DNA from 2 places in the Mesobacillus sp. genome. Region 2 is predicted to be linked to the other one. Evidence: predicted binding sites of a transcription regulator. Region 2 holds the regulator's gene; the other holds the start of a gene.
What was found. Region 2 encodes LexA, which represses DNA repair genes until DNA is damaged. Its sites were predicted from a motif close to CGAACATATGTTCG; they were not measured.
Positions count from the first base shown of each region.

Region 1: AC3EBE_RS14095 (Y-family DNA polymerase) is a predicted target of LexA. The motif match lies at 1,948-1,961, and genes of this name have one in related genera.

Region 1 is NZ_JBYNSB010000035.1:44,489-48,666, reverse strand. It holds gene AC3EBE_RS14105 (DUF4179 domain-containing protein) at 1-1,223, shown strand, start outside; gene AC3EBE_RS14100 (YqzH family protein) at 1,622-1,813, opposite strand; gene AC3EBE_RS14095 (Y-family DNA polymerase) at 2,050-3,309, shown strand; gene AC3EBE_RS14090 (YolD-like family protein) at 3,340-3,678, shown strand; gene AC3EBE_RS14085 (CDGSH iron-sulfur domain-containing protein) at 3,727-3,942, opposite strand; gene AC3EBE_RS14080 (iron-sulfur cluster biosynthesis family protein) at 4,102-4,178, shown strand, end outside.
Region 2 is NZ_JBYNSB010000041.1:23,137-27,314, forward strand. It holds gene tkt (transketolase) at 1-49, opposite strand, end outside; gene AC3EBE_RS16400 (DUF896 domain-containing protein) at 686-919, opposite strand; gene AC3EBE_RS16405 (YneB family resolvase-like protein) at 1,002-1,670, opposite strand; gene yneA (cell division suppressor protein YneA) at 1,697-2,014, opposite strand; gene lexA (transcriptional repressor LexA) at 2,168-2,791, shown strand; gene AC3EBE_RS16420 (hypothetical protein) at 2,953-3,171, shown strand; gene AC3EBE_RS16425 (ATP-dependent DNA helicase) at 3,237-4,178, opposite strand, start outside.

The DNA.
Region 1 (4,178 bases), on a different contig from region 2:
AGAAAAATCTGCTGTTCATGAGGGCTCTGGCGTCTGCCGCCATCCTGATTTTTGCTTTTACAGCCATGCTCAGGACTTCGGAGACCTTCGCCTCTTACATCACTTCAATTCCAGGCATGGAGAAAATTGTAGAGCTCGTCAGGTTTGATAAAGGTTTGCAGGCCGCAATTGAAAATGATTTTGCCCAAAAAATCAATGTATCCGATGAGCATGACGGATTAAAAATTACGCTGGATTCCGCTATTGTTGATGAAGAGATGATGGTGCTGTTTTATACCATGGAGTCTTCGGGCAGCCATAAGGACATATCCGTTGACCATTTTGAACTGACCGATGAACATGGGAGGGAACTTGAACTAAGCTCATCCTTCTCTGCCAGTCCCATTGATTTGCAAAAAGAAGGGAAGGCTGTTCAGGAAATGACCTATTATTTCTATGGAAAGGCCGTTCCTGAAAATATGAAACTGAGTTTTCATCTTGCAGAAGGAAGAACTGAAAATGGAGAGCCGCGTACTAAACTGAGCGATACCTGGGTTCTTCCATTCTCGATTGATAAGGAATCCTTCAAGGATAAAAAAGAAATAATCGATGTGAATAAAACAGTGAGCTTTGAAGGCCAAAAGGCAATCATTGAAAAGGTATCCATCTATCCAACAAGGATAGGAGTGACTGTTCATTTCGATGAGGGAAATACTAAGCAAATATTCGCGATTGAAGACCTGCGGCTGGTGGATGAAAGCGGCGAGGAATGGGCTGGCGTTGCTAATGGAATCAGTGCAAGCCATATCAGTGACCATAAACAGGAATTATATCTCCAAAGCAATTTCTTTAAAAAACCGGAAAAGCTTTATTTGAGGTTCAGCTCCATCCGTGCGCTTGATAAAGATCAGCTTGAAGTAATTGTCGATCCAGAGAAAATGGAAATTCTCCAGGCTCCAAAGGATGGGCGGCTGCAGAAAGTGAGCAGGGAAGATGATTACTTGAAATTTACTTTCCAAAAAGATCCTACTATACAGAACATATCTGCTTTTGACCGGGCGGTTGACAAGAATGGAAAAGAAATTGGAGATGGCAGCGTAGCTTCGTTATGGAATGATTCTGAAGGAATAAGTGAAATCATGATTCCTTACTTCAATGAAGGCGCTGCACCAGGCCCTATTTCTCTTGAAATCAGGGATTATCCGGCTCGTATCAAAGGCGAAGCGAATATCAGGCTGAAATAGCCAAAAGGCTGTCCTCTGCATAGGGCAGCCTTTTTATAGCATCAGAAATATATCTCGCTTTGAGAACTGTCTAGCTCCAGCGCCTAGCCAGTTTTCATCCCAGAGAAAGCTTCCTTGAGTATCTTGCGAGAAGCGTTAGCTTTGAGCAGCTCGAGTCGCTTGTCTAGCTGCGGCTCCTAACTCCTCGAGACGCTTCGGTCCTGCCAATGAAGTCAAAGAGCGACTTCACTGTCAGGCCCTCCGACGGACACGATGTTCTAGTGCCGACGTTGCCACAGGACGTGGCGGTCTTAGTCGGCCAGCGCTTGTCGGACTTGCACAGGATGTGCTGACGGCGACGTTGCCACAGGATGTGGCGCAGTTAGTCGCCGTTCCGTTCAGAAGGCGCTTGCGCTTTTCTATGTAGCCAAAAATTCGTAAACCGTGTCATTGATTATGTCATGCAAATCGGCTTCAGGGTCCCCGCTTTTCAGCTCTACAATCTTCTCATATATTTCTTCAAATTCCAGTTCGCTGAACGGCAATGAATCATCATGCCGATACTGCACGAAGCATTTCTGGACCATTTTTCGGATGAGTTTTCTGTCCATACAAAGCACCTCTAATCCTGATTATACTCTCAACTTCGGGGTGAATACAGCCTTCTGTAAAAATGTCCAGTGCTGGCATGACCCACCAAATACACCTTAATTAAGTCATTCCGCCGGAAAATTCCCATTGAAACCGAACGCATATTCGCTTAATATTATGGGTATAATGAAACGGAACAGATGTTCCTGTGAATGGGAAGCACAAAAAAATCACACAGAAAGGAGAGGCACAGAAAATGATTGATTACAGCGAAATGCCCCAAAGCAAAATTCTTTGTGTTGATATGAAAAGCTTCTATGCCAGCTGCTCAGCAGTGATGCTTGGCCTGGATCCTCTAGACTGTTACCTGGCCGTCGTCGGTAATCTTGACCGTCCGGGAAGTGTTGTCCTTGCAGCCTCACCTCGCCTGAAGAAGGAATTTGGCATTAAAACCGGATCGAGGATGTTTGAAATTCCGAAGGATCCGAGAATCATTGTCGTTGATCCCCAAATGTCAACGTACCTGCGAATCTCCACTGAAATCTCCCGTGTATTCAATCGCTATGTCCCTAAGGAAGCGATCCATACCTACAGTGTCGATGAAAGCTTCATAAAAGTAGACGGAGCTTCAAAGCTATGGGGCGATGCGGCCTCAATCGCAAAAAAAATCAAAGATGATATCGAGCGGGAATTCCAGCTCCCCAGCGCGATCGGTATTGGCCCGAATATGCTGATGTCAAAATTATGCCTTGACCTTGAGGCGAAAAAGAAAGGGATTGCGGAGTGGACGTATGAAGATGTCCAAACAAAGCTCTGGAATCTTTCGCCGCTCAGGGAAATGTGGGGAATTGGCCGGCGTGTGGAAAAAACGCTGAACAGCATGGGGATTTTTACAGTCGGACAGCTTGCCCGCTATGATCTCGAAATATTGGAGAAAAAATTCGGCATCATGGGAAATCAGCTTTACTGGCATGCATGGGGAGTTGATTTTTCCGATATTGGTGCCCCGATCATGGAAGGCCAGGTGAGCTTTGGCAAGAGCCAGATTTTGCTCCGGGATTATAAAGAAAAAGAGGAAATCAAGCATGTCATCCTGGAAATGTGCGAGGAAGTGGCACGCCGGGCAAGGAGCCACGGAAGAGCAGGCCGGACAATCAGCTTTGGGCTTGGCTACAGCCAGGATGAATTCGGCGGCGGCTTCCACCGGTCAAGGACAGTCGAGGAGCCTACAAATGTCACCATGGATCTGTACCGTGTCTGCCTGGAGCTATTTGCTGAAAACTATACCGGAAAAACGGTCCGCAGCATTTCGATTGCGCTCGGAAACCTTGTTGTGGACAGTGAATTCCAGCTGAGCTTGTTTGAGAAGAACGGATGGAAGAAGAAGGAGCTTGGCTATGTCATGGACCGGATCCGCAGCCGCTATGGCTCAGCATCGCTGCTCAGGGCCGTTTCTTATACAGCAGCAGGCACAGCAAGGCACCGTGCCGCACTGGTCGGCGGACATAAAGGCTGATGATTTGGCGGAAAAGGAGGAAGGGATCGCATGATTCGTGACCGCGGAAGAATTAAATGGACTTCTATGATGCTTCCTGAACATGTAAAGCTATTGCGGGACTGGGCCAGGGAGGATGAATACGAAAAAGAAAAACAGCTGGATGAACAGCAGCTGGAGCAGCTGAACGACACCATTCTTGAAGCGATGGAATATAACCGTCCAGTGGCCATCACTTATTATCGCCAGCAGAAATATGAACTGGTGGTCGGGAAAATCCATTATTGGAATGAGCTTGGACAGAAGCTCCATATTGTAGATAAGTTCGAGGAAATCCACCGAATCCAGCTTTCAGCCATTGCCGATGTCCGCCACGCGGATGAATGGTGACCAATGCACAAAAAAGAGCAATGGGCACCCATTGCTCTTTTGATCATCTTATTCTGTTTCCTCAGGCTGTGGAGCACGTACGGCCGATTCAAATTTCCCTTTGTGGGATGCATCGCAGAAAGGCATGTTTTTGCTCATGCCGCAGCGGCAGAGCGAAAAAGCCGGTTTTGTTTCATACTTGTTTCCTGCACCATCCAATAATTCTACATCCCCAGTAATTCGTAATGAGCCGTTATCATTCACCTTGATTTGTACTTTTGACATAAAAACACTCCTTCACAAAATTGTCACAATTATCTTTGATACTAAAAGTTAAACAGGAAAATTGCAAGACTATTTTGTCAGGAGAAGGTAAGGGCTCAAAAACGAAAGCTGTAAAAAGATATGGTAAAATAAAAAAAATTGGGAAGGAGTGCAGGCAGTATGAAGATCACAATTACAGAAGCAGCAGCCGGCAAGCTTGAAGAAAAAATTTCAGGGAAACAAGGGTATATAAAGCT
Region 2 (4,178 bases):
ATAAAGTACGGATTGAGTCGATTGAAAGCATATCAATTTTATTAAACATGAAATACATCCTTTCTCTTAGTACTGGCTACATCCTTAATATATAGCGAGAACAATTATTATACAACAAATTGCCCCTGAGGGAGACAGAAAAGGCCGTAATGTTAATTATTTTGACACAAACACATCTGTCTTATGTAATAGCCTGCAGTGAACGCCTGGCTTTTTTCCATAATATAATATTTATCTTTCATTGATTTTGGTTAAAACCAAACAACATTGACCTAAAACAAAGCCGAAACTTAAAAACAAAGGCTTTTTTCTATACTTTGTTGCTATTCTATATACTTTCGAAAGAAATTCCCCATTTTCCAAAAAGGGTTTTACAGAAGAGTTTGTAATAAAATGCTGTTGATTTCCGTTCCAGGCGCTTCGCTTTCCTCTGGAAAATTATGAAAAAGCCCAACTACCGGCTTTTTCAAGGGCAAATATTTCTTGGGGTGTGCGGTTAGCCTCCTCGTCGCTGCGCTCCTGCGGTGTCTCACCTGTCCGCTGTATCCCGAAGGAGTCTGCGCGTCTTCCACTACAATCATTAGGATCTTATTTCAACATCGGTGGAAGGCAATAATCATTGCGAAAACAGCCAAAACAAAAAAGGAATACAGTAAATGTATTCCGTAAATGGACATTTGGAAAATTAATGAAGCTTAGATTTATTTTGCAGATCTTTAAGTTTGCCAGGTGTAACATCATTACCCGCAGGGTCTACAATCGTTACCCCTTTTAAGGTGTTAAGCATGGAAGAACGGAAAGACTGCAGATATTCAGCGCGAAGCTTCGTTTGTTCCTTGGCTTCTTCTTCACTTAACTTAGAGGCTTTAGCCTTTCGTGCCAGTTCATTGATTCTGGCAATTTTATCACTTGATAGCATTGCAAAGCTCCTTTGTTTAAAAGTAACGTCAACAGACATGTTACTAGAATCCTCCGTTTTTGACAAGAAGACTGACCTCAAATTATTTATTGTGCAATTGTGCTTCCTCTTCCTGTGACTCGATATATTCCAGATATCTTCTATTAACAGTGGCCTTGGAAACGTTAAAGCCGAAACCCCTCAGAGTCGCGGCGATCTCAGCAAAAGTCAGCCCATTATTTCGTAGTTTCACAATTTCTTCGATGGGCATATCCTTTCTTTCCCGGCCGGAATTTTCGCCCTGTTTTTTTAAATTTCTCTGCGGCCTGTATCCATGCTCAATGGCCCGTTTCATTCCACGCTTGATTTTTATATTGTGGATTTTCCTCTGGTACTCTTCAACCATACTGACAATTTGCAAAACCATCGAGTCTGATTCTGAAAGCTGGAGTTCACCATGATGAGAAATACTATAAAGTTTTATCTCTTCTTTCAAAATACAGTGCAGTAATGCCACTTTCGCGTTTCCCCTGCCAAGCCGTGTTTCATCCTGGATGAGCAGCGCACGAATACTTTTATCCTTGATCAGCTCTAGCAGCTCCAGTATTCCTTCCCTCTCGAGATCATATCCGCTCGCCTGCTCTTTAATGACCCTAACAACCTCGAATCCATAACTGCCTGCCAGTTTAAGCAGCTCCTCCTCCTGCCTTGCGAGCGAGGATTCCTGTGTTTCCTTGGTGGTACTCACACGGCAGTAGATTATTGCTTTCATTTTTTCACCTATTTTCAAATTGCTAATTATCTTTCCGCGCCGGCAATCTGTGTTGGTTCCCCTTGCTCAGCGGCAACTGGGATCATGATTTCGTCACCCGGATGAATGACTTCCCCATTTATTCCGTTTTCCTTTTCAACCCAGCTTACGAATTGCCTTTCTGAGAGATTATGTTCGTCTTTAAAGGTTTGGGCAATTTCCCATAGTGATTGCCCTTCTTCTATAGTAACAGTTATGTATTGATCATCGGAAATCATTGAATGGACTTTCACAGTGAGTGAAAAAATCAGTCCTGCTGCAATTAAAATAATAGCATATGAATTGTTTGCCCATAGTTTTTTCATATCCAGCACCTCTTACGAATGTTTGTTCGATTATCTGTCTTTTATTATAAAGCGAACATTTGTTTTGTGTCAACTAAAAATTCGAACTTATGTTTGTATCTGTAATTTATGCATGGTATAATAAGGACAAGAAATGATATGAGGTGCGTGAATATGACAAAGTTATCAAAACGGCAGCAAGACATATTTGAGTTCATCAAAGGTGAGGTCAAGAAAAAGGGTTATCCGCCATCCGTTCGTGAAATCGGCGAAGCTGTTGGACTTGCCTCCAGTTCCACTGTTCATGGACATTTAGCCAGGCTTGAAAGCAAGGGATTGATCCGCCGGGATCCGACCAAGCCGCGTGCAATTGAAATCCTTGAGATTGAAGAGGACAGCCGGATCCCAAAATATAAAGTTGTTAACGTCCCTGTCGTTGGTAAGGTAACTGCCGGTATGCCGATAACCGCAATTGAAAATGTAGAGGAGTACTTCCCTCTTCCGGACCGCCTGGTTCCGCATGATGAGCAGGTATTCATGCTTGAAATCATGGGGGACAGCATGATTGAAGCGGGTATCCTTGATGGGGATTATGTCATTGTAAAACAGCAGAAGACTGCGAATAATGGTGATATTGTAGTTGCCATGACAGAAGAAGATGAAGCAACTGTGAAACGCTTCTTCAAAGAGAAGGACTATTTCAGGCTTCAGCCGGAAAACTCCTCCATGGATCCGATCATCCTTCGCAATGTATCTATACTCGGCAAAGTAATCGGTGTTTACAGACATATGCATTAAAAAAGCAAGCGGGCTGCCGCTTGCTTTTTTTCATTCTATTAAACTGGGACTATGAGAATAGCACATTTTATCAAAAAATAGGTTTTAGCCTTAACTCCTTGTCCTCTGCTTCATAAGATAAAGTGTAATATGAAAAGCCACCAGGGAAGGAGTTGAACAGAATGGGCTACAACCGTAACAACAATGATGTCGCAGATATTTTTTATCCTAATCGCGACAGAAACCAGGTGAGAGCGACAATTGACTTCGATGACCTTTGCCGCGCAGTACGCCGCTGTATTATCGAAGATTTGGCAGGAGCTCAAGATGATAACAGGGATGATGATCGTGATCGTGATCGCGACCGCCGCCGCCACAGAAGATGCGGATGCGGCTTCTAAGCCATCCTTAATCTCCGTCTTTGACAAAACATCCCGAACGGCCAGTGCCGTTCGGGATGTTTTCTTTATTCCCAATCTATTTTTTTAACTGGGAGTATGTTTTCAATCTGATTAAAGTACTTCGCCTTTTGGCTGTCTGTAAGCCAAATATGGACGGTACCATAGTCCTGGCTTGTCCTGATTAACCGGCCGATTCCCTGCCTTAATCTTAATAACATATAAGGAAGATCGACGTCTGTTTCAGGGTTTTCAGCATGCTTTCTTTTTGCCATAAATACCGGATCATGCGGAGGGAATGGCAAGGAAGACACTATAACCTGAGTAAGTGATTCCCCGGGTACATCTAAACCTTCCCATAAACTAAAGGAACATAAAACGGCTGAGTGTACTGTCTGGAATTCTTTTACTGTCTCGCTTATTTCCCTGTCACCTTCAAATAAAACCGCAAATGGCCATTGCTTTGTTTCAGCCCACCCCTTGAACCGCTCCATTTCCTGTTGAGAAGAAAACAGCACGAGTGAGCTGCCGCCTTTGGTCATTAAATCCTTCCCAATTTGCTCCCATTTCTCATATTCTGATGATTGAATATGTGCAGCCATCTGCATTTGTTCTTCATAATCGAATGGGGAATCGACGGTAAAGGAATTGAACTTTTCAATACCGAGGCTCTTTGCAATATAACCAAAGTCACCTGCCTGTGATAAAGTCGCAGATGAAAATATAAATGGTATGTTTTGAGAGAATACTTCCTTCTTCAGGATATCCTCAACCAGGCGAGGCATGATGACTAATGAGGTCTGGACCTCATTCTCCTCCAGCCAGAATATGCCTTCATCATTTTTCAGAAAGATCCCAAGTCCATATGAAAAAAACTCCAGGTATTCTTCCATTATTTTTAAATGATAATCGTCTATCACAAACAGCTCGGCATCGAAGACGAGCTGATCCATCAGTTCACTGACCTTCTTTTCCAGCAGTTCAGCAGTCTTCCTGATTGTTGGCAAGAA